3 regions of the Granulicella arctica genome follow, and region 2 is predicted to be linked to each of the others. Evidence: predicted binding sites of a transcription regulator. Region 2 holds the regulator's gene; each other region holds the start of a gene.
What was found. Region 2 encodes LexA, which represses DNA repair genes until DNA is damaged. Its sites were predicted from a motif close to CANTTCGCTTTTTATTCGC; they were not measured.
Positions count from the first base shown of each region.

Region 1: the regulator LexA is predicted to act here: its motif matches at 1,648-1,666, upstream of dinB (DNA polymerase IV).
Region 3: the regulator LexA is predicted to act here: its motif matches at 5,108-5,126, upstream of OHL20_RS19180 (putative DNA modification/repair radical SAM protein).

Region 1 covers NZ_JAGTUT010000001.1:854,450-864,449, reverse strand. Annotated here, with positions in the region: gene OHL20_RS03515 (TonB-dependent receptor) at 1-777, shown strand, start outside; tRNA gene OHL20_RS03510 (tRNA-Arg) at 879-955, opposite strand; gene OHL20_RS03505 (DUF2911 domain-containing protein) at 1,011-1,559, shown strand; gene dinB (DNA polymerase IV) at 1,730-2,839, shown strand; gene OHL20_RS03495 (RNA polymerase sigma factor) at 2,919-3,512, shown strand; gene OHL20_RS03490 (DUF3106 domain-containing protein) at 3,522-3,866, shown strand; gene OHL20_RS03485 (hypothetical protein) at 3,896-4,045, shown strand; gene OHL20_RS03480 (sigma-70 family RNA polymerase sigma factor) at 4,324-4,911, shown strand; gene OHL20_RS03475 (anti-sigma factor family protein) at 4,902-5,171, shown strand; gene OHL20_RS03470 (hypothetical protein) at 5,168-5,602, opposite strand; gene OHL20_RS03465 (SGNH/GDSL hydrolase family protein) at 5,694-6,389, opposite strand; gene OHL20_RS03460 (glycosyl hydrolase) at 6,729-9,536, shown strand; gene OHL20_RS03455 (ABC transporter permease) at 9,554-10,000, opposite strand, start outside.
Region 2 covers NZ_JAGTUT010000002.1:308,238-318,237, reverse strand. Annotated here, with positions in the region: gene OHL20_RS21335 (M20/M25/M40 family metallo-hydrolase) at 1-566, shown strand, start outside; gene lexA (transcriptional repressor LexA) at 729-1,334, opposite strand; gene OHL20_RS21325 (response regulator transcription factor) at 1,596-2,384, shown strand; gene OHL20_RS21320 (sigma-54 dependent transcriptional regulator) at 2,664-3,962, shown strand; gene OHL20_RS21315 (GGDEF domain-containing protein) at 4,127-5,377, shown strand; gene smc (chromosome segregation protein SMC) at 5,448-9,329, opposite strand; gene OHL20_RS21305 (prepilin peptidase) at 9,634-10,000, shown strand, end outside.
Region 3 covers NZ_JAGTUT010000001.1:4,537,695-4,547,694, forward strand. Annotated here, with positions in the region: gene OHL20_RS19160 (GAF domain-containing protein) at 1-516, opposite strand, end outside; gene deoC (deoxyribose-phosphate aldolase) at 561-1,328, opposite strand; gene OHL20_RS19170 (UdgX family uracil-DNA binding protein) at 1,370-2,983, opposite strand; gene OHL20_RS19175 (NIPSNAP family protein) at 3,024-3,818, opposite strand; gene OHL20_RS19180 (putative DNA modification/repair radical SAM protein) at 3,855-5,084, opposite strand; gene OHL20_RS19185 (LLM class flavin-dependent oxidoreductase) at 5,213-6,295, shown strand; gene OHL20_RS19190 (putative bifunctional diguanylate cyclase/phosphodiesterase) at 6,447-8,300, shown strand; gene hpt (hypoxanthine phosphoribosyltransferase) at 8,351-8,914, opposite strand; gene OHL20_RS19200 (prolipoprotein diacylglyceryl transferase) at 8,998-9,816, shown strand; gene OHL20_RS19205 (tetratricopeptide repeat protein) at 9,806-10,000, opposite strand, start outside.

The DNA of each region.
Region 1 (10,000 bases), on a different contig from region 2:
GCTGTGACGGTACGGCGTCCCTTTGCCAACGGGCTGGAAGTTCTTGGTAACTACACTTGGGCGCGGGCAACGGACACCGACCAGGTACAGGGAGCGTTCGGAACGTTCTACGGTGGTAACACCGTTCTCGATCCGAACAATGTACGGGCGGAGAATGGTCTTTCGGACATCGATGTTCGCAATCGCTTCGTGCTGAGCCTGGTCTATCAGCCGCAGCTTTTCCATGACAATAAGTGGGCGAAGAACATCATTGATGGGTTCGTCTTCTCGGGTACGGAGACCGCTTCTGCGGGTCAGCCGATCGTCGCCGGCATGAGCGGCACCGTGTATAACGGCAGCGCAAGCAGCTACGGTTCGGCAGGCGGTATCTATGGCGGTGCGATCAGTTCCGGATCTGGCGCCGCAACGACCGGTCGGCCTCCCCAGATCGGACGTAACAGCATCGTTGGCCCCGGGTTCAACAATCTGGATTTTCGTGTCTCGCGCGATATCCCGATCCACGACAGCATTAAACTTCAGTTCATTGGAGAGGCATTCAACCTTGCCAACCATCGCATCATCACAAGCGTGAATTCGACTTACTCCACGTATGTCCCTGCGACTGCGACGTCCACCACCTGCAAGACGACGGCTGCCGCTCCAGCGGGATCTCCTGTACAGGGATGCATCACCCCCTTTACCGGCACGGGAACCGCGGCGTTCGACGCTGCTTCGGGCACGAACAATACCCTGTATGGACCACGTCAACTGCAGGTCTCGGCAAAGCTGTTCTTCTAATCAGCACTGCTAACCTGCAAACGGCTCCGGTTATCCGGAGCCGTTTGCTTTTGAGGAGGGGAATTATTTGGTGAGGGTGTCGGTCCTAGTTGAAGGAGATGTGGTGCGCCCGGCAGGAGTCGAACCTGCGACCTACAGCTTCGGAGGCTGCCGCTCTATCCAGCTGAGCTACAGGCGCGTAAGTTAAGCGTAGCATGACCACACCTGATTCGATATTGAAAGAGAGATCGCTTATGCTCCTCCGCTCGTTCGCCTCCTTTGCCTGTAGTCTCCTTGTGACCACCGCGTGTGTCGCCCAGATGGGTGAGATGAAAGCCGACCCCGCCAAGCCAATGCCGAGCCCTCCTGCGAAGGCTTCCGTGATGTTAAATGGCAAGTCCGTTACGATCGATTACAACACTCCTCATATGCGCGGGCGCAAGATCGTCGGCGGCCTGGTGCCGTACGGACAGGTTTGGCGGACGGGTGCCAATCCAGCGACTACTTTAAAGACTTCTACAAACCTGAAGATCGGTACGCTTGATGTTCCGGCGGGGACTTACACCATCTACTCCTTGCCGAACGCGGACAAGTGGCTGTTGATCGTGAACAAGCAGACCGGCCAGTGGGGTACGGAGTACAGCGAGGGGCAGGATCTTGGACGAACGCCGCTGACGGGCAAGGCGCTTAGCTCCCCTCAGGAGGTGATGTCGCTTAGCTTTGAGAACACTTCTGGTGCTTCGACGGAGCTGCACATTAAGTGGGAGAAGACGGACGAGTTTGTGAAGGTGACGGCACAGTAAAGGTCGGCGCGAGGAGCGGGTGCTCCTCGCGCCAACTGGAACTCAGACTGGAATTTGAGTTTTCGTGATGCTGTGTGCTTTTGCATCGGACTTCGCTATTTCTTCGCTTATGATGGGTGTGTGCTCTCCGGTATCGAGTATGGCTGCTATCTGGGCCGATCGAGGATGCAATGCTCTCTGAGACTGAGATAGGGACTGGATCGACAGAGAGCGTGGCGATGCGGAAGATCGTCCACGTCGACATGGATGCGTTCTATGCGTCGGTCGAGCAGCGGGATAATCCCGGATTGCGGGGACGGCCGGTCGTGGTGGCATGGCGGGGCAATCGGTCGGTGGTCTGCGCGGCTTCGTACGAGGCGCGCAAGTTTGGGGTGCGATCGGCAATGCCTGCAATCACAGCGGAACGGCTGTGCCCCGAGGCCGTTTTCGTTCCGCCGGACTTTACGCGCTACAAGGCTGTCTCCCGCGCGGTTCGGGAGATATTTCTGCGGCATACTGACCTTGTTGAGCCGCTATCGCTTGATGAGGCTTACCTGGATGTGACGGAGAACAAGACGGGGCTGCCTACGGCGACGCGGGTCGCCAAAACGATTCGGGAACAGATACGTGAGGAACTTCACTTGACCGCGTCCGCAGGGGTGGCGCCGAACAAGTTCCTTGCGAAGATTGCTTCTGACTGGCGGAAACCGGATGGATTGTTTGTGATTCAGCCGCAGGAGATCGAGGTGTTTCTTGCACCGTTGCTGGTGGGCCGGATACCGGGGGTAGGGAAGGTCACAGAGGCTCGGCTGAAGACAATTGGGATTGCGACGGTAGGGGATTTGCTGGTTCGCGATCAAGCCGCTCTTGAAGAGCATTTCGGACGGTATGGAAGAAGGCTGTACGAGCTTGCACGCGGTGTGGATCATCATCCCGTGGTTCCCGATAGAACCGCTAAATCGATATCAGCTGAGGATACGTTCGAGCGGGACATTCCGCTTACTGAGATGGATGAGGTCATTCTGCGGCTTGCAGAGAAGGTATGGGCGGCTTCGCGCAGGGACATGCGTGTGGCGAAGACAGTTGTGCTGAAGTTGAAGACGAGTGAGTTCAAGACGCTGACGCGCAGTCTCACACCGCTTGTTCCGCCAGAGACTTGGGAAGAGCTTGCTGCAATCGCTCTTTTGCTGCGAGAGCGTGTTAATGTTGCGGCGATGCAGCGATTCCGTCTTGTGGGTGTGGGGCTAAGTAACTTCCGTGAGACTACTGAATCACCATCGTCCATCTTTGGAGAGTTGTAGCGGTCTGTATGTTTTAAAACTTCTTTACAATATTTTTCGAGTTCACCCGTTAACACTTGTAGAAGCCCTGCAGAGATCGTTGCCGGGCGACGCACGGGAGCCGATGTTGAGCCAGGATTGGACGATCGCCGAGCAGGACCATTTTATTGCTGAGGCACTGAAGCGCGATGAACCGCGGCTCCGGAGCTTCATCGGCAAACGGGTCTTTGACGCGGGGGACGCCGAGGATGTGCTTCAGGATGTTTTCTATGAATTGATCCAGAGCTATCGGCTGCTGAAGCCAGTCGAGCAGGTGACAGCCTGGTTGTTTCGCGTCGCACGGAATCGGATTACTGATCTCTTCCGCCGGCAGAGTTCGGATTCACTCGATGCTTCACTCTCTGGCGGTCCGGACTCTGACACTCTTCTGGATCTGCTGCCCTCGGAGGATGGTGGGCCGGATGCTATCTACGCGCGCAACCTGATCTTCGAAGCGCTCGATGAGGCTCTCGAGGAACTGCCGAGTGAACAGCGTGAGGTGTTTATTGCACACGAGTTGCTTGGCCGAAGCTTCAAGGAACTTTCGGAGGAGAGCGGTGTGAGTGTGAACACGCTTCTCTCACGTAAGCGTTACGCCGTGTTGCATTTGAGGCGACGCCTGCAGCAACTCAATCGTGATTTTGTAAGTGAATAAGGAGTAGGTATGAACAAGTATCGTGTTGTAAAAGGTTTACGAATTGTCGCGATGGTTCTTGTCGCAGTGGTGGTTTTCGGCGAGATAGTGATGCGTCTTTGGAACTGGCTGATGCCTGCGCTCTTTGGCCTGAGAACGCTCAGCTTTGCGCAGGCTCTCGGTCTGCTGCTGCTGACAAAGATTCTCTTCGGGGGCTTTCATCGGCATTCTGGCGGTCGCAGATGGAAGCGGCATATGGACGAACGCTTTGCGACTATGACTCCGGAACAGCGCGAACGATTTCGATCGGGGATGCGTGGACGGGGTTGCGGGTTTGGCCCAGTAGAGCCCGGTTCCGAACAGACTGCGGTTTAATCTTCTCCAAGATCTCAGGAGTAGCTCAGATGACGCTAACGCCTTCACATGAATCTTCGCCCGAGTCCTCGATGACACTTGCCACTCTTCTGCAGGAGTTGCAGCGTGAGAACGCTCGCCTGCAACGGCTTGTGCTGGAGTTGCTCTACAAGAACCAGCAACTTCGTAGCGAGGCGTAACGTTGTTTACGTTCAGCCTCTAATGGAAGTCAGAACGTCTGGCGTAAGGGTGTGCCTTCTGTTGTAACTATTCAGCTGGCATTCACTCTAACTTGGAGTAACGGGCTCTGTTGGTTTAATTGCGGCTAGTTGCATGCGGTTCACGCAGACATTTCAGTTTGGGGTTTGAAGATTCTCTTCTCGGTTGACATTTCAGTGGTCATAGCTCGTCTTGCAACCCGTTTTTATGACGGAGCAAACCTGTGATTGCGGAGCCCGGGAACAGGAACGAGGAGCAATTGATAGCTTCCATTCTGGATGGGAGTACGGAGCTGTATCACGAACTTATCCGCCCTTATGAGCGCAGCGTTTACATGATGGCGCTCTCATTTATGAAGAACGACGCGGATGCGGAAGATGTTGCTCAGGAGGCGTTTCTCAAGGCGTATCGCAACCTGGCAAGCTTTCGCGCAGAGGCCAAATTCAGCACGTGGCTGATTAGCATTACGCTCAATGAGGCTCGCAGTCGACTGCGTCGTCAGGGTTCCATCCGCGTTGAATCGCTGGACGAGACACCGGAGAATGGCGGCCACGTCTCTCCGGCGCTGCTGCGCGATTGGCACGAGGTTCCGTCGGAGGCGCTGGAGCGTAAGGAAGTTCGGGAGATTCTGAAAACGGCAGTGACGACTTTGCCGGAGATCTATCGTCAGGTCTTCCTGCTGCGCGATGTTGAAGAACTCAGCGTGAAGGAGACGGCCGAAGCATTGACGATCAGTATAGGAACGGTGAAAGTTCGATTACACCGCGCACGCATGATGCTGCAGAAACAGTTGACGCCGCAGCTGAAGAGTATCAATCCAAAGAGGAGATGGATCCCATGGTTATAGAGTGTAAGCATGTTTGGGACTACATCTCTGACTATCTGGATGACACACTGCCGGAGGAGACGAAGGAGCTGGTGCAACGGCATCTGGAGCATTGCGAGATATGCTCGGCGATTCTCGATTCAACACGCAATATTTTGATTCTCACTGCGGACGAGCGAGTGTTTGAATTACCTGTTGGGTTCAGTGAGCGTCTGCATGCGCGATTGGACGAGGAGATGAACGAGCGGACCGGAGATCATCCTGAGAAACGGAGGAGCTAGGGAGCATTGTGAACGATACGATGGGTGATCCATTCTGCGGTGACGAGAATGAGGGTCACGATGGCCAAGGCTATTTGCACAAACTCCGCTCGTTTTTGCTTTGAGGTGACAGGCTTTGTTCGCCACTGTGCGGACGGACGTGCTCTGAGCGAACGGATGCGCCAAAGGACATAGAGGTTGATCACGGAACCGAGGATCGCGATGATCATCATGGGGATGCGTATAGCGTCGGCATGATAGCCGCTGGCTGGACGATTCAACCCTGCTGCAGCCGCAAGAGCGCTAAAGCCAATGACTACGCGGACGCCACTAATTGCCATCACTGCAGTGCAGGCGCTTTGCAGGAGGATGAAGAGGAAACTGGTCAACCCTATAAGCCAGGAGCTTGATTCTGGTACTGCTGCGGTGCTCTTTGCGGGTCCGTTCGGCAAGGTCTCGTCTCCAACTTCAAACTGATTTTACTTGCACCTGGTGCTGACGCGGTGACAGGTCGACACAGTCAGGCAGGAACCCAGCGAGTCCTCAGGGTTTCATGAGGTAAAGACGGATTGTTTTCGTGACCTGCTGACCTTGAACGATGGCTCCAGTGGTGTTGAAGTGCACGCTATCCTCATACTGGTCCGTGTGATGAGTCATGAGTTCGTGCTGATCGTCAATCGGAATGCCAGCGGCCTTGATCAGGCTTCCCGCTATGTCATTTCGAACTTCGATGCGGATGTTTGTTGGGCCGGGCTGTGTTTCGGATTTCACGGGAGTAATGCTTGCCCAGATGAGGTGTGCCTGTGGTGCGATGCCCCGCAGTGCGAAGAGGAATGACGGGAACGCTTGTTTGTACTCAGCTTCGGAGTAGGTCCATCCGTGCATCCCGTTGTTGAAGTGGACTATTTGGAAGTCGATGTGTTGCAGCGAGGCGAACTCGGCTAGCTGATGAGGAAGGCGAGGATCTCCTACAGAGGTAGATGTGGCAAAGAGGTAGACATTCGCCGCCTGGCTAAGCTCCCGCTGGACTTCTGGGTAGTAGTTCCTGGTGATTGAATCGCCGACGAGCAGCACGTTGGGCAGAGTTGGATTGACATGTGCCGGGCGTACTTCCCAAGTCCATTCAATCTCCTCGGGGCGAGAGGCTGGTAGTTGCTTCTCCTGCTGCGATCGAGCGAGAGGAGCAAAGAGGATGCAGGAAGAGGCAATTAGTGAAAGGAGTTTGTACGGCATCGACATGTGACTGCTCTCTTGATGTGCTTACGAGTTTCTCAACTGCCCTGACCATTCAAGAATATCCTTCCATCGGCGAAGGGACAGAATAGTGGCTGGTTATAGGTTGATGTATACCGGATTGCTCAGAAACCGCACTATTTCCATTATTCTCCCGGACGACGAAGCGAACCGAATGATGCGATTCGTCGCTTGGCCGATGGGACTGCACGGTTTGGTCGTCGCTCGTGAGAGGCATCGATGCCGATAGCATGGCGGCTGAGTTTGACCGTGCAGATGAAGCCGTAGGGCGCTCCCTGGTCAAATGGAATAGACTTGCCCGATAACTTGACTCAGAGGAACGGGATGGATCGTTTGGAGACCTGCAAACAAATTGCAATGGAGTTGCCGATTGCGTTCCTGATTCCTATTGTCCTGCTCTTCGCGTCTGGTGTCGTCTCTATTGAAGCGCAGATGGCTCCGTCGATCGCGAGCATCGAGAAGACCTTTATGACACCACCCAACGAAAGCCGACCCATGGTCCGGTGGTGGTGGTTCGGAGCGGCTGTGGAGAAGCCTGAGATTCTTCGAGAGCTGCGGCAGATGAAGGCGGATGGGATAGGAGGCGCGGAGCTTGCTTTCGTCTATCCCGAGGTTTTGGATGACCCCGCGCTCAATCTGAAGAACCTGCCGTTTCTGGGACAGGAGATGCTCGCTGCGGTTACGTACGCTCAGGCTGAAGCACGTAAGCTTGATCTCCGGATCGATCTAACACTCTGTAGTGGCTGGCCCTATGGCGGCCCTGCCACCACGCTTACCGAGGCCGCCGGTCGGCTTCGCATTGTGGAGATGCCGGTTCCGTCGAAGGCCACTTCGGGAGTCTCTCCGCGGCTGGCTGAGGGCGAAACACTCATCGCAGCCTTCCTTGTTTCCGGTGAGCCGAAGCACTGGGATCCTTCCTCTGCCAAGCCCCTCCGAAAGGACTATGCCGTCACATCGAACACTCCGCAAGTGGCGCTTTTCTTTATGGCCAGCCACACTGGTCAGCAGGTCAAGCGAGCGGCGGTGGGAGCGGAGGGATTTGTCCTGGACCCCTTCAGCCATGAAGCCGTGGCAAGTCATTTGAGATCAGTCGGGGAGCCCCTCCTGAAGGCGTTTAGTGCTACACCGCCTTACGCAATCTTCTCGGACTCTCTTGAGGCTTACGGGGCCGATTGGACTCCCCGTCTGCCTGATGAGTTTAAAAAGCGTCGAGGCTATGACCTCATCCCGCACCTTCCTGAGTTTGCTGCTGGGGGATCGATTGCCGCTGACAAAGTACGTCACGATTACGGTCGGACCTTGACGGAGTTAGTGGACGAAAACTACCTCACGCAGATCAACGGCTGGGCTGAAACGCATGGCACGAAATTCCGGTCGCAGACATATGGTGAGCCGGCCGTCAGCTTTTCCAGCCAGCGGCTAGCTGCACTGCCTGAAGGAGAAGGCCCTCAGTGGCGTGCTTTTTCTACTCTCCGGTGGGCGACTTCAGCCAACCACGTCTTCGGGAACAAGGTCTCCTCTGGCGAAACATTTACCTGGCTGCATTCGCCCGTCTTCCGGGCTACTCCACTGGATATGAAAGCCGAAGCTGACATTGATTTCATCATGGGCGAAAACCAACTGATCTTCCATGGTTGGCCCTATTCACCACCCCAGGCAAGCGCTAACGGTGAGCCGGGTTGGAGCCTCTACGCTGCTGCTGTCTTTAACGACCGCAACCCGTGGCATCCGGTCATGCCCGCGGTCAATGACTATATCGCCCGCATCAGCTATCTTCTTCGCCAAGGTAAACCCGCCAACCAAGTCGCCATCCTGCTGCCTACAGATGATGCCTGGGCGAGCTTCTCGCCGGGGAAGGTATCCGTGTCGGGAGCGATGACGAAGCTCATCAATCCTGAACTTATGTCTGCGATTCTCGCGGCTGGTTATAACGTCGATTTTATTGATGCCGATGCGATCGAGCGTCTTGGCATCAGCTATCCGGTGGTAATTATCCCGCCGACGAAACGTGTGCCGCTGGCGACGATGAAGAAGCTTCGGGAATATACCGCCGCGGGAGGCAAGGTGATGGTAGTAGGGAAGCAGAAGTTTGTTGATGAAAGCGGGAACCCTGATGCGGATCTTCTTCGGATATCGTCCGAGGTTCTGGACGGTGGGGCTCGGGCTGCCACGATTGCGGATCTTGCAGAAGCTCTTCACCGAACCGTGGCACCGGACCTTCGTATTGAAGCCGTCCGCAAGACCCTAGAGATGTCATCAACCGAAGATGAGTTACGACGTAGCGTTGGCTTCATTCGACGTAAGCTTCCGGATGCAGATATCTACTTTGTCGCCAATACAGGAAATCAGGCACTTGCTATGTTCGCTACTTTCGGGAGCGTCTATCGTGCTGGCGTCACTATCGACCCAGAGAGCGCAATGGTTTCATCTGTCTTAGCTGTACGCCAAAGTATCCATCTGGCACCTTACGAGTCGCGAATTTTTATCTTCTCGAATTTGCGGACGGGCCCAGCGAAAGTTGTTTCCGTTCGGAATTTGGCAGATCTTAGTTCCGACTGGCAGGTCAGGTTCAGCGGTGACGGCAAGACGGTGACGGAGCACAGTTTAACTGACTGGATTGCTGATCGCGCTACGCTTCATTACTCAGGGGAGGCCGCTTATACGCGGGATTTCACACTTGAGTCAAAGCCTGTCGAGGCGGTCTATCTCGAGGTCGAAGGGGGTGTCGCTCTCCCCGGTAGTCCGAACTCTCAAGCAGAGCCGGCGGTGTTGGGTGCGAACGGCATTCCTGATCCATTGCTAACCAAACCGGGGCCCGGCATGCATGCCTACTACGACCCGCCTCTTCATGAAGCTGCGTTGGTCTTCATCAATGGCAAGGCGGCAGGTGCCCTCTGGCATCCACCGTATCGTATCGAAGTTTCAAAGCTCCTCGTGCGCGGCCTCAACCACATCGAAATTCGTGTCTACAACACCGCGCTCAACTCCTGGTCTGGTCTGCCAGCACATGACTACAAGCCGCTGATCGCCAGGTATGGCGACCGCTTTCAAATGCAGGATCTCGACAAGGTAGAACCTATATCCTCAGGCCTTCTTGGTCGCATCCTTCTCAAGGAAGAGGCGCTGCAATGATGTTCCTGCGCACGCATCTACTCGGAGCGTAGGGCAGTCATGGGGTCGATATCAGTCGCGAGGCGGGCGGGTATCCAGATGGCGAGAAGAGCGACGGCAGTTAGAAGAAATGGTGTGGCAAGGAAAGCAGCAGGGTCCCAAGCCGTAACGCCGAAGAGAAGGCTGGCGAGAAGGCGGGTAAGCCAGAATGCTCCGGCGATGCCGACCGCTACGCCGAGAAGGGCCAGCGTCATGCCCTGGCGGATGACCATGTTGCGAAGGGAGGAGGCCTGTGCGCCGAGCGCCATGCGGATGCCTATCTCCTGCGTGCGCTGCTGAACGGAGTAGGCCATGAGGCCGTAGACGCCGATGGCGGCCATGAGAAGACCGGAGGCTCCGAAGATGATGAGGAGGAGCATGTTGAACCGCTGGCGGGCGGTGGTATGGAGGACGATCTCATCCATTGTCAGGACGTGGGCTACGGG
Region 2 (10,000 bases):
GTGAGCCGACGGACAATCGACTGGCCCTGGCGACCAAGGGCGCTTTGCGGGTTGAGCTGCGGGCCAGCGGAAAGATGGCCCACTCGGCCTATCCGGAGCTGGGCGACTCGGCTATCGACAAGCTGCTTGCGTCGCTGCACGACATCATGGCGCTGGACCTTCCGGTTGAGCCTGAGATTGGCCCTTCGACTGTCAATATTGGGCTGATTTCGGGTGGTCGAGCGCCGAATGTGATCGCGGACAAGGCTGAAGCTCATCTGTTGATTCGAACTGTTGGACCTTCTTCGGACGTCAAGGATCTGATTTTAAAGGCTGTTCGCAACCGGGTCGAGGTTACCTTCTCGCTGGATCTCAGCTTTGTGCGGATGCGGAGAGTAGGTGATTTGCCGACGATGGTGGCCAAGTTCGCTACCGACATTCCGACGCTGACGAACTGGGGGGAGCCGTTTCTGCTTGGGCCGGGAAGCATCCATGTAGCGCATACGCCGGATGAGCGGATCAGCAAGCGGGAGTTGCTGGAGTGTGTGGACTTGTATGTCGGGCTGGCCACAAGTCTTGTGGACTAGACCTTAGAGTTTTTTCAAAAGTCCAAAGTCGTCAAAACATTGGACTTAGGTCTGGACCGCAAGTGGACCTGCGCGCTTGATCGACCGTGTCACGGCGATTAGAGGGGTCTAATTGGGCCTCTGTTTGTCAAACAGGCTACTTTATATTCAGAGGAATGGGGCTCAGGCGTACTTGCGCAAGACGCCCAGGACCTTGCCCTGAATGTTGACCGTGGCAGCGGGAGCATAGATCGGCGCCATCTCCTTGTTGGAGGGTTGGAGGCGGATCATGGCACCTTCTCGGTAGAAGCGCTTGAGGGTGGCATCGGCTCCGTCGATGAGGGCGACGATGATCTCACCTTCGCGTGCGGTGCTGGTGCGCTCGACCAGAACATAGTCACCGTTGACGATGTGCTCGTCGCGCATGGAATCGCCCCGGACCTCCAAAGCGAAGACCTCGCGATTGCCAATGATGTCTCCAAGGGAGATGGTCTCAGCGGTCTCGATGGCCTCAACGGGTTTACCGGCGGCGATGCGACCGAGTAACGGCAGGCGATCAAAGCCCTTTTTGCTGGAACGGGCGGGCAGAACGTCGATCGAGCGGCTGCGATTATGAGCGCGCTGTAATAGACCCTTGTTCTGGAGGTTGGTGACGTGCTTGTGCACGGTGGCAAGGGAGCTGAGGTTAAGTCCCTGGGCAATCTCTTCATACGAAGGGGAGTAGCCGTTTTTGGTCGTGAAGCCGGAGAGAAAGTCCATGACCTCTTTTTGCCGCCGCGTGATAGCCATGGCGTGATTGTAGCGAATAAAAAGCGAAGTGGAAATGTTTGTTGTTGCACAACGCGAGATTTAGCGACATGAGCCTGCGTAGTTAATCCGACCTGTCATTCCTCTTTTGGGATGGAAGCGTAGTTCAGTTTGCACGAATCCTGTTGCAGATCGCGCCTTGAAGCACCAAGGTAATAAAGCAACACCCAAGACGGTAACTGAGGTGTTCTGTGGAAGTGTGGAAAAGAAGGTTGTTTTAGCAAACTATCGAGGGACATACGCATGCGGGTTTTGATTGTTGAAGATGATGCTGCCTTAGGGTTATTTCTGCAACGGGGACTGCAACTAGAGGGACACCAGATTGAATGGGTAGGAGATGGAGAGGCGGCTGTGGCCACTCTCGAATCGTCACAATTCGACCTTGTGATTCTGGACCTCGGGCTGCCGCGACGGGATGGGGTCGAGGTGCTGACAGAGCTTCGGTCGCGATGCAAGCGGACGGCGGTTCTGGTGCTGACGGGGCGCAGCGGAGTCGAGGAGAAGGTGAAGTGTCTGGATCTGGGGGCGGATGATTGCCTGTTAAAGCCGTTCAGTTTTCACGAGTTACGAGCACGGTGTAAGGCGCTGCTGCGACGGCGGGAACAGTTTGCCGATCCTGTGCTGCGACACGGCAATGTGGAGTTGAACCGGATGACGCGCAAGGTAATGCGTGGCGCGCGAGCGGTGGAGCTAACGGGTAAGGAGTTCTCCCTGTTGGAGTTTCTGCTGGCGCGGAAAGGCCAGTGCTGCTCACGTGGGGAGTTGCTCCGGGACGTGTGGCAGATGGCCCCGGATGCGGGGACGAATGTGGTGGATGTGTACGTGAACTATCTCCGAAAGAAGCTTGGTGCTTCTGAGGCTGAGCTTGCGTTTGGCGGCGTGCAGGCAGGGGAGTTCCTGATCGAGACGGTTCGCGGTGAAGGCTATATGGTGGGCGGCCCGACCCGTAAGAAGCCAGTACGCGCGGTTCGATCGCAGGTGCTGTTTGGACAGATGCCGCTACAGATGGTTGGACAGCAGGTAGGAGCGTGAACGCGACGGGCAGGGAAGGCAGCTTGCGGCAAGAGGGAACGCTGGGTGACGTTGCCCAAGCTCTCCACGAGATGTGCCAGCCGCTTACTGCGCTGCAGTGTCGACTTGAGATCGGGCAACTGAACGAAGAGGCCGGATTGATCGGAACTGGCTTAGCTGCAGCGCGAAGGAAAGTCGGAGACGGACTATTTGCGGAGTGTCTAAGAGAGTGCAATCGCTTGAGTACGACGGTGATTGCGATGCGGTCGGTGATCCAACAAGCGATGGAACGAGAGAGGGTTGGGTGATGGGATGGCGGCTGGACAGACTGTACTTGGGCAGGTAGCGGGAAGACCGGGACCAGCGATGGTTGGCGGGCGTGAGTTTGCGGCGATGCGGACGGTAGTGCTGGTGAGTGCGGACGCCGGGCTGCGTGGACGGTTGCGAGCGACCCTGACGGGCCTGCGGTGGCAGGTCCGCGAGGCAAGCGGAGGGGCTGAGGCGATGGGCCATTTAGAGATGGCGCGGGCTGAGGCGATGTTGCTGGATAGCTGGCTGCCGGATCTTGAAGTGGGCGAGTTTGCGGGACAACTGCGGCTGCTGTACCCGGCGATGGACCTGGTGCAGGTGGATGGCGGAGTGGAGAGTGGAGGGGCGCGCAGTCCGCGACGCAATGAGCTGCTGCATGCGCTGCGGGAGTCGCAGGATGGGTCGGAGATGGAGGCCCCGGTGAGCCGGCCGGAGCATACGGCGGTGCAGACCCAGAGTGTGCAGATGCCGTTGCTCGAAGATATGAGGGTTCGGCAGACTGGACCGCCGGACGAGGTATTGATTGCGGGGATGGTGGGGCGGAGCGAACCCATGCGGGAGTTGGCGCGGCTGATCCGGCTGGTGGCTCCGCGGACGGCTACGGTGCTGATCGAAGGAGAGACGGGGACGGGCAAGGAGGTAGTGGCGAAGGCGCTGCATCGGCTCAGTGCGCGGGCTTCAAGGGCGTTTACGGTGCTGAACTGCGCGGCTATTCCCGAGACGCTGCTGGAGGCGGAGTTGTTCGGCCATGCTCGCGGCGCGTTTACAGGGGCGGTGCAATCGCGCACGGGACGGATTGAGGCGGCTGATGGAGGCACGCTATTTTTGGACGAGATTGGCGAGATGCCGCTGGCGCTACAGGCGAAGATGCTGCGGTTTCTAGAGACAGGCGAGCTGCAACGGGTGGGCGATAACGAATTGACGCGGGTCGATGTGCGGGTGATCGCGGCGACACACCAGCCTTTGGAGAAACGCGCGGAGGAGCGGCTGTTTCGGTTGGACCTTTATCATCGGCTGGCTGTATTTCCGGTGGAGGTGCCAGCGCTGCGGGAGCGTATGGATGACCTGCCTCTGCTGATTGACCATTTTCTTGAGCAGATGGGACAGACGATGCCGCAGAAGAAGATCTCCGCTGCAGCGGTGGCGAAGCTACAGGAGCATGGCTGGCCGGGGAATGTCCGAGAGCTGATGCACGTACTGGAACGAGGAGCAATTCTTGCCGGAGATCGGCCGCAGATTGAGGTAGATGAGATACGGCTGCGACGGGCTACGAGCAGGAACGGGAATTAAGTTCGCCGTGGTTTTGTTGATGAAGCCCCTAAGTCGGCATATATGCGACATAAGTGCGATGGTCGTTTTCTTGTGTTCAAACTCTATCTATACTGGAGGCAAAGAAACTTGCACCATTGATTGGCTTCTGCACTAGTTCTGGGGTCTGAAAGGTAAGGGGTCACTTGAACTATTACGCCATCCCGGATTTCCTGGCTGTCGGGATGATTGTGCTCGTCTCCTTTGCATTGCGACGGCTGAATCGGCAGACGCGGTTTCGATACTGGGCGCTCGGATGGCAGGTCCTGCTGGTGCACACCATTCTGCATGTGGTGACGATCCAGAATGGGCGCTGGCAGCTCTACCAGGATACGGCGAGCATGGTGGCGATCTCGCTGTCGAGTGTGATCTTCCTCGGTGCCGCAGGCTCGCTAAACTTCGCGAAGATGCGGTGGATGGTTCTTGCCGCTGTACCTAATTTTGCGTATATCGTCTGCTGGAACTTTAATGTTCTTTCGCATGCGGTTTACTTCGCGCTGACTGGTGCGGGTTTTGTGGGCGCACTGTGGTTCATGATTCGAGGGCGCTTTAACGCGGATGGTTCAATCGTGGTGTCGCGCTTTTTTGTGGCGGCCGCGTATAGCGTTCAGTTACTTCTGCTGGCGTTTGCGCCGATGGATTTTGCAGGGCAGTGGTTGCTGTGCTGGCCGTTTCTGCTGGTCGCGTACCTGTTCTGGCGCGATGCGGTGGAGACGACCACGGGTGTGATTGTGACTGCGGTGAGCTTCTTACTGTGGGCCTGCGTGTTTCCTGTGGCGCAGTACCTGGCAAATTATTATCCGGCAGTGCATGTGGAGTCGGAGGTCTGGAATATTCCGAAGTTTCTGGCAGCGTCCGGCATGCTGCTGACGCTGGTGGAAGAACAGATGACGCGAATGACCAAGCTGGCGATGCGCGATGAGTTGACGGGGCTGGCGAATCGGCGGTCGTACATCAACGAATTCGAGGTGGCGCTGGAGCGGTCGCGGCGCACGGGAAGCAACATCGCACTGCTGGTGATCGACCTCAATCACTTCAAGGCAGTAAACGATACGCTGGGACACAAGGGTGGGGATGAGCTGTTATGCGAGGTCTCGAAGCGTTTTCTCAGCAGGTTGCAGGATGCGGATATGCTGGCGCGGGTTGGTGGGGATGAGTTCGCGGTGATTATGGAAGGTACGATGACCCGGGGTGTCGTGGAGAATATTATCGAGATGCTGCATGAGTCACTGGAGAATCCGGTGTGGGTACGGGGCCACGCGCGGGTGGTGACAGCAAGCATCGGTGCGGCGTTTTATCCGGATGACGGGGACACGCACGACAGTTTGTATGCGCTGGCTGACTTGAACATGTATCACGTGAAGGAAGCGAATCGCGAGGCGTTGCGGCTTTCGTAGTAGTTAGTTCGAGGCGAAAAAAAGCCGGAGCGACAGGGTGCCCTCTCCGGCTGCGCAAAGTTGGGTGAAGCTAGGCTACGGCGCGACGGTTTTCTGCGTTGTGTTGACGGCTCAGGTTGACGCTGACGATCTTCGAGACGCCGGGCTCCTGCATGGTGACGCCGTAGATGACGTCGGCCTGGGACATGGTGCGCTTGCTGTGGGTGATGACGACGAACTGTGTGGTGGCGCTCATGTCGGAGATGAGCTTGGCGAAGCGGCCTACGTTTGTTTCGTCGAGCGGGGCGTCTACTTCGTCGAGCACGCAGAAGGGGGCAGGCTGGAACTGGAAGATGCCGACGAGGAGCGAGAGGGCGGTGAGGGCCTTCTCGCCGCCTGAGAGCAGGAGAATGTTCTGGAGCTTCTTGCCCGGAGGTGAGGCGAGGATGTCGATGCCGGATTCGGCGGAGTTCTCTGCGTCGGTGAGCTTCATCGAGGCCTGACCGCCGCCGAAGAGTTTGGTGAAGGTGAGGCCGAAGTTCTCGTTGATGATCTTGAAGGCTTCGTCGAACTTGATGCGGGAGACGTCGTCGATCTCCTTGATGGAGGCCTGGGTGTTTTCGATGGCTTCGAGCAGATCCTTGCGCTGGGTCTCGAGGAAGCCATGGCGCTCGGCGGATTCTGTGTACTCCTCGAGGGCCATCATGTTGACGGGGCCCATGGCTTCGAGCTTCTTCTTGAGCTCGCGGGACTCGGACTCTTCGAAGGTGAGGGTGTCTCCTTCGATGCGGACGATGGATTGATCGGCGCGGAGGTCGGTGGCAGGAAGGCCGAGGTCGTTGAGGCAGGTGGCCTCGATGTGTTCGATATCGGCGGCGAGGCGGGCGGCGCGGGCGGTGAAACCGGCACGCTGTTCGCGAAGACCTTCGGTCTCGGTGCGGAGGGCGCGGAGGCGGGTGTCGAGGTCGGCCATGAGCGCGCGGAGCGACCTGGCTTCTTCGGTGAGGCGGGCGGCGTCGGCTACGGCGGTGGCGCGGGTCTCGGCTAGCTGACCATGCTGGATTTCAAGGGCGGTTGTCTCCTCTTCGCGGCGAAGTTTTTCTGCGGAGGCGGCTATAAGCTGCTGGTCGATCTGCTGGATGCGCTGGTTCTGATTGTTGTAAAGGCGGGTGGTCTGCTCGAAGTTGGCGGCTGCGTTGCGGCGACGTTCTTCTAGGCCGGCGAGGGCTGCTGCTGCGGCTGCGGCGGCGGCCTGGAGTTCTTCGCGCTGACGGCGGAGACCTTCCAGCTGCTGCTGAAGATCAGCGAGGGTGAGTTCGGCTGCGTTGCGCTGGGCTTCGAAGCTGGCGGCCTCTTCCTGACGGCGGGCGATGAGGTCTTCCTTCTGCTTGCGGGCGTCGCCGTTGCGGGCGATGGAGAGCTGCCACTCCTGCATGCGGCGCTCGATGCGCTGAACCTCGGACTCAAGCTGGCGAAGGGCTGCGCCGGAGTTGGCGGACTCGCGCTCGAGGTCGCGGCGTTCATGCGTCTTGCCGTCGATGTCGGCGTTGAGTTGAGCGTTCTGGTGCTGAAGGTTGGCGGTCTCCTGATCGGTCTGCTCCAACTCTCGCTCGGCTTTCTCAACCTTCTGCTGGACGTCGTTGAGTTCCCGCTTGAGGGCCAGTGGACCTTGCGCGCTGGGGCGTCCGCCGGTGACGGTGAGGTGATGGAAGGTCTCGCCGGTGGGTGTGAGGAAGTAGGCCTCGGGGTGCTGGAGGGCGAGGGTGCGGGCGGTCTCGGTGTCGGTGGTGATGTAGCCGTTACGGAAGCGGGGAAGGGTCTGGTCGAGGGCCTGGGTGAACTCGGCCTTGACGCGGATGGCTTCGCGGAGGGGGGTCACGCCTTCGATCTGGAGCGGTGGCGCTTCAGATCCAACCCTTTGGCTGGCGGTATTTTCGGGAGTCTGGATCAGGAAGGTGGCGCGTCCGGCTACTTCTTTCTGGAGGAGCTGGACGCCTTCGCTTGCGGCGTCCCAAGAGTTGACGACGATGTAGTTCAGTTCGTCGCGGAGGTATTCGTCGACGATGGACTCGTACTGGCTGTCGACGTCGAGGAAGTCGGCGAGAGTGCCGATGGGTACTGCTGTCTGCGGGTTCTGCTTGAGGCGATTGGTGGTGGCGCGGAAGATGTTGCGGACGGTATCGGTGGAGTAGCTGTGCTCGCGGATGAGCGACTCGAGCGAGTTGCGACGACCGACGAGGGTGGCTCGCTCGCCACGGAGCTGGTCGCCGCGGCGCTTGGACTGAGCCTCTTCGCTGCGGGTGACGTTGACTTGCTCGCGGAGTTGGTTGAGATCGGCTTCGAGGGCTTTGAGTCGTGCCGTTACGTCCTCGAAGGAGAGGGCAACCTGGCCGCGCTGCATGCCGAGGGTGTCGAGTTCCTGACGGGCTGTGCTGGATTCGCGGGTGAGGCGGTCGGCCTCGGCGGTGAGGCCAGCGAGGGCTGCGGCGGCCTGCGTTTCTTCGTTGCGGCTCTGGGCGGCGCGCTCCATCAACTGCATGGTTTGGCGCCGGTTCTGTTCGGCGGATTGCTCGGCGGTGGCGAGGGCTCGGACTGCAGCCTGCGCCTCCTGCTGCTGCTGGTTGGCGTGATCGCGCGAACCAGCGGACTCGGTGGTGGCTGTCTCGACGAAGCTGCGATGGGTTTCGAGGTCGCCTGCGAGGGCGGCTAGCTGAGCGCGAGCCTGGGCCAGATCTTCGTCGCCCTGTGCGAGACGGGCGGTGAGTTCCACGACGCGGTCAATGTTCGCGGCGGTGCGTGCGGCGGTGCGTTCGAGTTCAACTGCGGACTGATTGGCGGCGGTGTTGGCTTCGCGGATCTGGCCGTCGAGGGTGTAGCCGTCGCGAACACCATCGGTGTGCTGGGCGTCCATGGTCTCGATCTCAGCAGCCTGGGTGTCGATGGTGCCGGAGAGTCCGGTGATCTGTGCTGCGGTGGTTGCCTGATCTGCATCGAGTTGGCCCATGCGGCTGGCAAGGACAACCTGAAGGCGAGCGCGGAGTTCATCACGCAGAGCACCGTAGCGCTCGGCCTTGGCAGCCTGCCGCTTGAGGGTGGTCATCTGCTTTGTGACTTCTTCGAAGATGTCGTTGACGCGGGAGAGGTTCTGCTTGGCGGACTCGAGGCGGAGTTCGGCGAGACGCTTCTTCGTCTTGAAACGAGTGATACCGGCGGCTTCTTCGATGATGCTGCGGCGGTCGTGGGGTTTGGAGGAGAGGAGCTGGCCGATGCGCTCCTGACCGATGATGGCGTAAGACTCGCCGCCGAGACCGGTGCCCATGAAGATGTCCTGTATGTCACGGAGGCGGCAGATCTTACCGTTGAGAAGGTATTCAGAGTCGCCGGTGCGGAAGAGACGGCGCGTAATGGTGAGTTCGCCAGCGCGAATGGGAGCACGGCCAAATTTGCGGCGGCGAATTTTGAGGACGACGTTCGGATTGGCTGGGTCGATGACTGCTTCGGCAGAGTCAGGTGCTGCTGCGCTGGAGGGTGCTGCTTCGCCCTCGAGGATTGTACCGGGCTGTGCCTCGGCTACTGCATCTTCGGTTTCGGCGGCATGGTGGGCGCGGAGAGCGGTCTCATCCCAGTCGCTGGTGCTGTCGATCGAGACGACGCCGTTGAGGATCTCGTCTTCCTCGTTGTTGAGGCTGGAGCCGTCATAGACTTCGGGGTCGACGAGGGTAAGCGATACTTCGGCCATGCCTGTAGGCTTGCGGTCGCGGGTGCCAGCGAAGATGACGTCTTCCATCTTGATGCCGCGGAGAGATTTGGCGGACTGCTCGCCGAGGACCCAGGTGATGGCGTCGGAGATGTTTGATTTGCCGCAGCCGTTGGGACCGACGATGGCGGCGATACCCTCGCCGGAGAGCTGGACCTCGGTACGATCACAAAAGGACTTGAAGCCGAGAATCTGGACCTTCTTCAGTTTGAGCAAATCGAACCTCGCTTGCGAGACGCTGAAACTATGGTCAACGATGCAATTCCTCTACTCTAGTCTGCCGTGAGGATGGTAATCAACGGGAATAGCCCTACATATTGTGGATAAGGCGGCGCAAACCCTACAAATAGACGGCAAGTGCATCGCAGTCAGTGCATTCACGTGAAAACGGGGATTCTGGACATAAAAGCAGGCAGAATGTAACCGGTAAAATCAGCAAATTGATGGGGATTTCATCGCCAAATGTCGGTTATCCGACGTAGGTGGCTTACTCGCCTCGTATCCAAGATGCTGCTTCGTGATGGGCACAGTAGCAAGAGACGGTGCGGATGCATGGCAACTTCTCGTGCAGACCTATACTTCAGAAGTGAACTCGCCTTATCTTTTTGAAGTTGCTGGATTGGTATTGGGACTGCTTCTGGGCAGCTTCCTGAATGTCTGTATATCGCGAGTTCCGCAGGGTGAGTCGGTGGTGCGGCCGGGGTCGCGGTGTGGCTCTTGTGGTAAGGCGATTCGATGGTATGACAATGTTCCTCTGCTGAGCTGGGTGGTTCTTCGGGGGCGGTGCCGGGATTGCTGTGCAGCTATCTCGTGGCGATATCCTGCGGTGGAACTGGCGGTTGGGGTGTGGTTTGCGGTGCAGGCTGGACAGCTTTGGGAGGCTTTCT
Region 3 (10,000 bases), on a different contig from region 2:
TAGATCGAGCACGCCGATTACCTTATTTTTCACGATCAGCGGCACAGCCAGTTCCGAGCGAACGTTCGGATTCGCCTCAACATACTGCGGGAAGGTAGTCACATCCTCGATCAGCATGGACTTGCGCTGCAGTGCCGCCTGTCCAACAACGCCATGGCCAACCTTGATGCGCATCCGTTCGATCTCCGCCGTATGTCCACTCTGGAAACGCATCCGCAGCTCGTGCGTGCGGTCGTTCAGCAGCAAAATCGCGAAGATGCGATAGTCGATCACGGCACGAACAAGGTCAGCGACGCGGTGCATCAGCGTGTTCACATCGAGCGTGGTGTTGAGTGCATCCGCGAGGCGATGCAGGAACTCAACCTGCAGCGGTTCGAGGCGGATGTGCGGGTCGGGCGCAGGCGCAACCGCGCTCTCCTGCACAGGAGGGCGGTAGTCACCTTCGAAGTGATCCTCCGGTGCGGGTGAAGTAAGGCCGGGAGTTCCGGCCTTGCGCGGCTTGTCGGTGGTCGACATGTGTAGCGATGATTCTACGTTGGCAGGCGGGTCGGCGAAGGAAGTCAGTAGCCCGAGCCTGTTGGCTCCGCGGTGACATAGCCTGCAAGCTCCGCAACGATCTTCACACTCGCGCTCGCACCGATCCGGCTGGCCCCGGCGCGGAGCATGGCGGTTGCGTCCGCAAGCGACCGAATCCCACCCGATGCCTTTACCCCGGCGTTTGTTCCCGCCGCACCGCGCAGCAGGCCGATGTCGTCCAGCGTAGCGCCGCCGGTCGAGAAGCCAGTGCTCGTCTTCAGGAAATCAGCACCCGCAGCCAGGGCGAGCTCGGCTGCGCGTAGCTTCTCCTCGAAGCTAAGGAGGCATGTCTCGAGGATCACCTTCACGATGGCTCCGCTGCCGTGAGCAAGCTCCACGACGCCGCGAATATCCTGCTTGACCGCCTCAAAGTCCTCAGACTTGCCCGACTTCAGCAGACCAATGTTCAGCACCATATCGACGTCATGTGCCCCAAGCTTCAAGACCCGCACCGTCTCATCGCGTTTGGAGCTAGAAAGCGTGGCCCCGAGCGGGAAGCCAATGACCACACCTACCGGAACGCCCGTGCCCGCAAGCGCCTGCACCGCTGTGGCGACCCAGGTCGGATTGATCATGGCGCAGGCAAACTGATGCTCCGCCGCCTCCTCACAGAGCTGGATCACCTGGGCGCGCGTAGCATCCGGCCGGAGTAGCGTATGGTCAAGCACCGAGGCAAGGGCCTGCGGCGTGGCAAGTATCTGCGCGGCAAATGCAGCGGCGTCATAGGTCAGGTTCTGCGTAGAAGTGGTCAAGGGTGCTCCTGTCGGCGGGGGTGAGGCGCGCCGAGCGTCGTTTATACCGTCTCTGAGACTAGCTGGGTTGCGGTTTGATGCGCAAGCGCAAGGTCTTCCTTCAGGTACGCATAGAGCTGGTGGCGGCTCTCCTCGTCGCGGGCGCGCAGGATAGCGCTCGGATGAATCGTCGCCATCACATGCTCGGCGTATTTTGTGTTGATCAGCTTCCCGCGATCCTTCATCAGGCCAAAGGTCCCGCCCAGCAGGCTCTTCGCTGCCGAGGCGCCAAGGCACAGGATCACCTTTGGCCGGACCGCATCGATCTCTGCCTCGAGCCACGGCCTGCAGGCCGTAATCTCCGACATCCGCGGATTCTGGTGAAGCCGCAGCTTCCCACGCTGGACAAACTTGAAGTGCTTCACCGCGTTCGTCACGTAGATCTGAGCGCGATCGATACCAAGCTCCTCGCAGGCCTTCTGGAGCAACTTCCCGGCCGGCCCAATGAAGGGCAGCCCTTGCAGATCTTCCTGGTCCCCCGGCTGTTCCCCGACAAACATCAGGCGGGCATCCACCGGTCCATTACCCGGCACAACCTGAGTGGCGTGCTTGTAGAGATCGCATCCCTTGCAGGAGGGGAGCGCGGCCTGTATGACCTTAATCGTGTGTTCGGCGGGGACGAAGGGCTGAGCAGTTGGCTGCTGCTCCTGGCGCGTGACCATGGTGGCGACTCGATTCTGGGCCTTGGTGATGAGATTTGGAAGGAGCGAGACCTCGGGCAGATCCTTCCAATAGCGGACGGGCATCTCGCTGCGCATCGTCTCAGGATTCAGCCGCGCAGGGTTGAAGATGCTGGCGTAGTAGGCGCGCCAGAGGGTTTCCAGCTCGTCTTCGGCAGGTGCAGCCTCACGCGGCAACCCGGGCGAAAAGGTAAGGCGCTTCGTAACCGGGTCCCACGACACCGAAGCATCCGGCGTCAAAATGCTCCAGCGCAGCACCGCAAAGCGCTCAGCGAAGAACGGCGCAGCCAGCGGCAGGATACGATGGTCCGGCTGGTACCACGCAATGAAGTGCTCGCAATTCTCAGTCACCTCAGAGGTTGCCGCATCGATCTCGGGCCAGCACTCCGGAATCTCCGTCTTCGTCACGCCAAAGGGCGTCGGCGTCGCGAGCACAAGGTGGTGCTCCTCGCCAAGCTCGCGACTCCCGTCCGGCACCAGAACCGTCTCGTCGATCACCGTCGGACGACCTTCAGGGTAGCTCGGCTCGCCCGGTTCAAGCACTTTGCGGAAGCGTACGAAGGCGTGCATCTTGTGAAGGTCGCGCCGCACCTGCCCGTCAAGTCGCAAAAGCTGATCGACGTCGCGATCCACCTCGACACGCATCAGGTCGCGCTCCGTCTGTAGTCGGTACAGCAAGCGGTAGAGGAGATTCCACCGCTGCGGATCTCGGTGCGCAGACGCATACTTTGCCGCTTCCAGAAAGGTCTTCGAGGTATGCGGCGCTGTAATCGGCTGCCCGGTCGGCGTCTCATCGCTACCCAGGGACAAGGCCAGGGTGGTCGGCACACTCGCGTCTTGTAGATCGATCTCCTCTGGCCGATAGCCAAGGCGGAGCGCCTCACGTGCGGCGTCCCGCCAGGCTGCAAAGTCGGGTTGGAGGAGCAAATGCTTCATACGGCGACGTTTCCTATGATGGTCGCCGCATGTTTGGCGTCTAGATCTGTGAACATGCCAGTGGGCTGAGAATAAGATTCGTGATGTTACTTACGATCTCCTCAAAGTGGTAGCGCGGGTCTGTGGAAAGCTTCTTCCACTCGGGGTCGGCACCGAATGCCTTCCAGTTCTTGTCCATGGTTGCAAGATCAGGGAAGCTGAGCATGTACGTCAGATTCGGCATGCGCGGTCCGACCAGCGTGTCGCCATAGAAGACCTGGTCAAATCCGGCGCGCCCGAAGACCCCGAACTCACCCTTGTTGAACATCTCGACCTTGCGAACATGGTCGCGGTCGCTCGGGCTCTCATACGTCCGAAGCTGAAAGAGGCGCTTTTGATGTTGCGCGGCGGACGGTGGCGGCGTCAGCTTCGGCCAGCCCTCGAACGCCGAAAGCAGCTTGCTCTCGGTTCGCAGGAACGACGGCGCAGTCGCAGGCGCGCTCCAGAAGGGATCAGCCAGCTTCAAAAACGCCTCATCCTTACTCAAGGTCAGATCCAACGTCGTCAGTGCCTCGACTGACTTGCTCGGAATCAGCACCAGGAACGTCGGCGTCTCCGGTCCGATGTCGATTTTAAAGGCACCGATCGGGTTCATTCCCATCCGGTTGACGGTCGGAATAAGCGCGTCCGCAATGAACTTCTCGCACAGCGCAGTCTGTGGCCCCGTCTGTAGATGGTAAGTCCGTAAAAGGTAGAACTCGCGCGCACCAGCGCTGGGAGTTTGGCCGGACATCTGTCCAGTCAAGGCGAGGGCGGATGCTGCGGTAGAGGCTGTCAGGAAATCACGTCGCTGCAAAGTAGTCCTCCGGGTCAAATCTTCGGTCGCACCAGTTTAGACCGAACCGGTCAATGCGCTGAAGGGTGCAAAAAGATCGAGCTGCAAAGTTGAGGCAATCGGCACAATCGGCTGAGCGTTCGGGAGGTGGTCAGCTGTAGTCATATAGGGCATGGCGCTCTTGATACGAACGTGCAGCTTCTTGAGATCATCCAGGCCAAAACGGTGGTATTTGCGAATGGACAGAATCCGCTCGACACTCCGATAGCCAATCCCAGGCACCCGCAGCAGCGCCTCGCGTGGGGCTGCATTCACGTCAATCGGAAAGAACTCCGGATGGTGCTTCGCCCAGGTGGTCTTCGGATCTTCCGTCAGCGAAAGCTCCGGCTGCTCCGGCGTCGTAAGCTCCTCGGCCTGGTATCCGTAGTAGCGCATGAGCCAGTCAGACTGATAAAGCCGGTGCTCCCGCATCAACGGCGCAGCCTTCAGCGGCAGCCGCGCATCCGCCTCCGGGTAGGGGCTGAAGCCGGTGTAGTAGATTCGCCGCAGCTTGTACTCCCGGTACAGGTGCGTGGCTGTCGTCAGGATCTGCCGATCGTTCGCCGGTGTCGCGCCGACGACCATCTGGGTCGATTGGCCCGCCATCGCGAACTTTGGCGCAAGCGTGGACTTTTTTCGATCCTCATCCGCCTCTTCTTTCCGCGTATGGATCTGGCCCATCGTCGATTCGATCACTGCCGACTTCTTCTCCGGAGCAAGCTGAACAAGATCCTGCTGGGTCGGCAATTCAATATTCGCGCTAAGCCGATCCGCCCAAAGCCCCGCCTCGTTGATCAGCCTTTCGTTCGCCCCCGGAATTGCCTTCAAGTGGATATACCCGCCGAACTTATGCACAGAGCGCAGCGTCTTCGCCACCTGGATCAGCTGCTCCATCGTGTAATCGGGCGACTGGACGATCCCCGAAGAGAGAAACAGCCCCTCTATATAGTTGCGCTTGTAGAAGTCCAGGGTCAGGTCGACGACCTCCTGCGGTGTAAACCTCGCCCGCTGGATGTCACTCGAAACCCGGTTGACGCAAAAGACACAGTCATAGGTACAAACATTAGTCAGCAGAATCTTCAGTAGAGACACGCAGCGACCATCTGGCGTATAGCTATGGCAAATTCCCATGCCATCGGAATGCCCGACACCCTCGTTGTTTCCGGCCCGTTTTGCACCCGACGAGGCGCACGACGCATCGTACTTCGCTGCGTCCGCAAGGATCTCGAGTTTGCGCTGTACATTCATCGGAAGTCGCAAGCCTGATTATAGCGAATGAAAAGCGAACTTGGCATCTACTGTCAACTGTATGTAGCCGGTACTTTCGTTTGCAAGTAACTCGTATCCGAATGGCCAGCTTCGCTATCTAATACCCTATGAGCATTTCACCCGGAGAGCTGCGGCTCTCGGTTCTCGATCAGTCGCCGGTCTCTGCAGGCAGCACCTCAGCCGACAGCCTTCAGCGCTCCATCAGTCTCGCCCGACACGTCGACGCACTGGGCTATCACCGCTTCTGGATGTCCGAGCACCACGCTATGGAGACCCTCGCCTGTACCGCGCCCGAGGTTATGCTCGCCCGCATCGGCGCGGAGACCCGCCGCATCCGCATCGGCTCCGGCGGCATCATGCTTCCGCACTATACCGCCTTCAAAGTGGCCGAGTGTTTCCGGATGCTCCACGCTCTTTATCCCGGTCGCGTGGACCTGGGTATCGGCCGTGCCCCTGGTGGCGGGCCGGTCGAGGCGCTAGCCCTCAAGCGCGATCGCACCACCCAGCAGCACGACGATTTTCCCGACCAGGTCAGCGAATTGCTCGCATTCCTTGGTCACGACTTCCCGGTGGGCCATCCCTTCGCCCGTATCCAGGTATCTCCGAACATGCCTGGCTCGCCCGACGTGTGGATGCTCGGTTCAAGCATGTGGAGCGCCTCGTCCGCAGCCGAGTTCGGCCTTCCGTACGCCTTCGCGCACTTCTTCAGCCCGGTCAACACCCGCGCCGCTATCGAAGCCTATAAGCGTGGTTTCATGATGAGCGCCCTACGGGACGAACCCGAGGCCATGGTCGCTGTCGGCGTCATCTGCGCGGATACACAGGAGGAAGCGGAATATCTCTCCACGAGTGTGCGTCTCCTCCAACGCCGTATTCGCCAGGGCGACCGGCGTCCCATCGCCTCGCCTGAGGAGTCAATTCGTGAACTGAAGCTCTTTGGCGAGACAAGCCTGCAGGCCTCTCAGGCCGCAGAAGAGGGCGAGTGGCCACGCTACTTCGTCGGTACGCCGGAGCGTGTCAAGGAGGAGTTGGGGCAGATGGCGACGGCTCTCAAAATCACTGAGGTCGTCGTAAATACCATCGTCTGGGACCACGCAGCGCGTCTCCGCAGCTACGATCTTCTTGCGGAAGCATTTACGTTGACGAGCGTCTCACCGGATCGTCGCATTCTGTCGACAGCCGCATTCTAGTTTCAAAAAGTAAAATAAAAGCGCAAACCTATTGATCTCCTAAAACTTACCGTTATATGTTGTCTGTATGACATACAGCGGTCGTCACGCCGAGAGATGCTGTTCGCCTATGAAACTGAGATAGCCAGATCGAACAGCTGGAGAGCTTGGCATGGATGAGAGCACGATAGTGAGCCCCTCGATACATCCTGCCGTCAAGGTTGAGGATCTGCTGCATACACGTGAAGACTCTGGAGGCGTACAGCCCGATCGGGACAGTCTCCTCAGCCTGAAGATTCAACAGGCCGAACTGCAGTCGCAGATCGATGAACTTCGTCGCGGCCAGATTGAGCTTGAGGAGTCCCGTGACCAGTATATGGACCTCTATGAGTTTGCCCCGACCGGCTATGTCACCCTCAGCCTGCGGCTCGTAGTCCTCCATATCAATGCAACAGGCGCTCGATTGGTCGGATCCGACAGGACGCGTCTCTTAGGCCACCGCTTCGCTCGCTTCATCGCCGCAAAGGATCGTGATCGATACCTCACCTGCATTCGTCAATTGAAGGAAGATGGGGACCGCCGCACCGTCGACGTGGACCTTGCTCTCGAAAAGGGCGGCCGTCTCGCTGTACAGCTCGATTTGGTTCGCGTGATGCCTGCAAATTCTGACGCCACGATCCGCATAGCTCTTACCGACGTGACGGAACGAAAGCGTGCCGAGGCGGAGATAAAGCGACTCGCCTTCTACGACGCACTCACCTTTCTGCCGAACCGGCGCTTTCTGTTAGACCGGTTGGAGGTGCTGCTCACCACCATCACGTTTCGGCCGCAGCACGGCTCGATCCTCTTTCTTGACCTAGACGACTTCAAAACACTCAACGACACTCACGGACACGCCTTCGGCGACATCTACCTGCAGGAGGCAGCGCGGCGCCTCACAAGCTCCGTTCGTGCCTGCGATACCGTAGCCCGCCTCGGCGGGGATGAGTTTGTCGTCATCATCGAGAAGCTCAACGAGACTGAGATTCAGGCCGCTGCGGAGACCATGCGCATCGGCGAAAAGATCCTCCTCGCCCTCAGTGAGCCCTACCTGCTCTCCGGAATCGAATATCGAAGCACCGCAAGCATAGGGGTCAGTCTCTTTTGCGACGAGCACCTGTCCGGCGAGGAACTTCTCCAGCAGGCTGATCTTGCGCTCTACAGCGCCAAAACAGCAGGGCGTAACACCATTCGCTTCTTCGATCCGCAGATGCAGGCCACCGTCGCCGCACGCGGAGCCCTGCTCACCGATCTCCGTCGAGCCCTCCAGAACCATCAGTTTCTCCTGCATTACCAGCCGCAGGTCGATCGCCAGAGGCACTTGAAGGGTGTTGAGGCGCTGGTCCGTTGGCAGCATCCGGAGCGCGGCATCCTGTCTCCCGCGGACTTCGTTCCCTTCGCGGAGGAGAAAGGTTTTATTGATTCGCTTGGCCAATGGGTGCTCGAAACCGCCTGTAGCCAGTTAAACGAGTGGAGTCGCAAGCCCGAGATGGCGCACCTCAGCATCGCCGTCAACGTCAGCGCGCAGGAGTTCCGTCATCCACACTTTGTAGACAAAATCCTTTCCATCATCGAACGCACCGGCGCCGATCCCCGCTACCTTGTCCTTGAGTTCACCGAACGCCTGATGTTCGGCACCATCAAGGACACGCTGGCCAAGATGACCACGCTTAAGTCCCATGGTCTTCGCTTCTCGCTCGATGACTTCGGCATTGGCTACTCGTCGCTAGCATACCTGCAAAGCCTGCCGCTCAATCAACTCAAGATCGATCAGACCTTTGTCCGCAACATGGTAGCGAATCCGAATGATGTAGCGATCGCGCGCTCCGTCATCGCCCTGGGTCAGAGCCTTGGTTTGGATGTGATCGCAGAAGGTGTCGAGACGCAGGAACAGCATCGGCTCCTCGAAGCGCACGGCTGTGGCGGATATCAGGGCTTCCTCTTCGGACGTCCCGCACCTGCGGAAGATCTGCGCCTGCCCTTCTAAACACGACCGAGTAGCCGCACAGAATGTCGATTGCTTCCGGTTGAAGCTCGTTAGTGGCCGCCCGTATCCGGTGGCATGATGCGGATATCTTCCACATTACGGTAGCGCTCGGCGTAGTCCATGCCGTAGCCGATCACGAAGGCATTCGGAATGCTGAATGCCACGTAGTCCGCTTCGATTGGAACCAGGCGGCGCTCCGGCTTATCGAGGCACGTCGCGATCTTCAGCGATGCGGGCTTATGCTGCAGCATCAGACCGCGCAGATAGCTCAACGTCAGACCCGTATCGAGAATATCTTCGACCAGGATCACGTGTTTGCCTTCGATCGGATTGTCGATATCCTTGATCAGCTTGACGGCACCGGAGGAGACTCGCGCTCGTCCGTAGCTCGATACTGCGACGAAGTCGAAGGTAGCGTCTACCGTGATGGCGCGTGCAAGGTCTGCGAGAAAGATCGCCGCTCCTTTCAGCACGCCGATCAGCACGATCGACTGGTCTTTGTAGTCTTCGGAGATCTGCTGACCAATCGCGGCGACACGTTCGGCAATCTGGGACTTTGAATAGAGGATTTCCATATCGGCGGCGGGAGGGAACTGAATCGTGCTTGAAGACATGCCCTTAAGGTAAACCGAATACCCCCGGAGCGAAAGTCGACATGCACTTCGCCGCCCTCGCTATACTTTAGGTTGCGAGGCATATGTACCCCTATATCAATCTTGGCCCTATCCATCTGGGCACCTTTGGCCTGCTGTTGTGGCTTGCTGCGGTAGCAGCAACGGTCGTTCTCCATAAAAACCTTCTTCGCAAAGGTGTCGACGCAGACGCGCTCAACATCGTCGCACTTGTGGTCGTCGCAGGCATACTCGGCGCGAAGGCGTGGCACGAGCTGCAAAATCTCGCCGACCTGCGCTATGCAATGCGCCAGATCACCGCCGTTGGCTGGCACCATCCCCTCGACATCGTCGTCGGCTTCCTGCACTGGTTTCAGGCGGGCTTTGCATGGTTCGGCGGAATGCTTGCCGGCATCGCCATGCTGATGTACCAGGGCCGTGTAGCAAAGGTCGGCGGAATCCGCATGCTCGATCTCGCCGCCCCCGCCGCTGCCATCGGTTACGGCGTAGGGCGCATCGGCTGCCTCACCAGTGGCGACGGCGACTACGGCATCCCGACGACCCTCCCATGGGGCGTCCACATGCGGCCCGATGCGCTCGTCCCCACAACGCTTCTCGTCCAACCAACACCGGTCTATGAACTCCTCTTCTCAATTGCGCTGGCCTGGCTGCTCTGGCGTTTAGGAGCGAAGTCCCGACCCGTCGGCTGGCTCACCGGCCTCTACCTTGCGCTAAGCGGTCTTGGTCGCTTTCTAGTCGAATTCGTCCGCATCAATCCGCGTATCTACTGGGGCATGAGTAACGCACAGGTCGCCGCGCTTGGATCAATCGTCGTAGGTCTGATCGTCATGCTCGCCGTCCGTGGCCGTGTGCCCGCCTTGCAGGATGAGGTTGTTACGGCTTAGGAGTCTGCGCAGGTTTGGGCTGGTAGGGAGGGCGATATTCTCCAGCCGCCTTCTCCCCAACCGGCACTTTGCCGGGAAAGCTCGCTGCCAGCGCAAGCACGTCGCGGCGAACGTCCTCATACGGCGGCTCGCCATCCGGATAGAACTTGAGAAAGGTGCGGCTTCGCATATTCGGATACTCGGC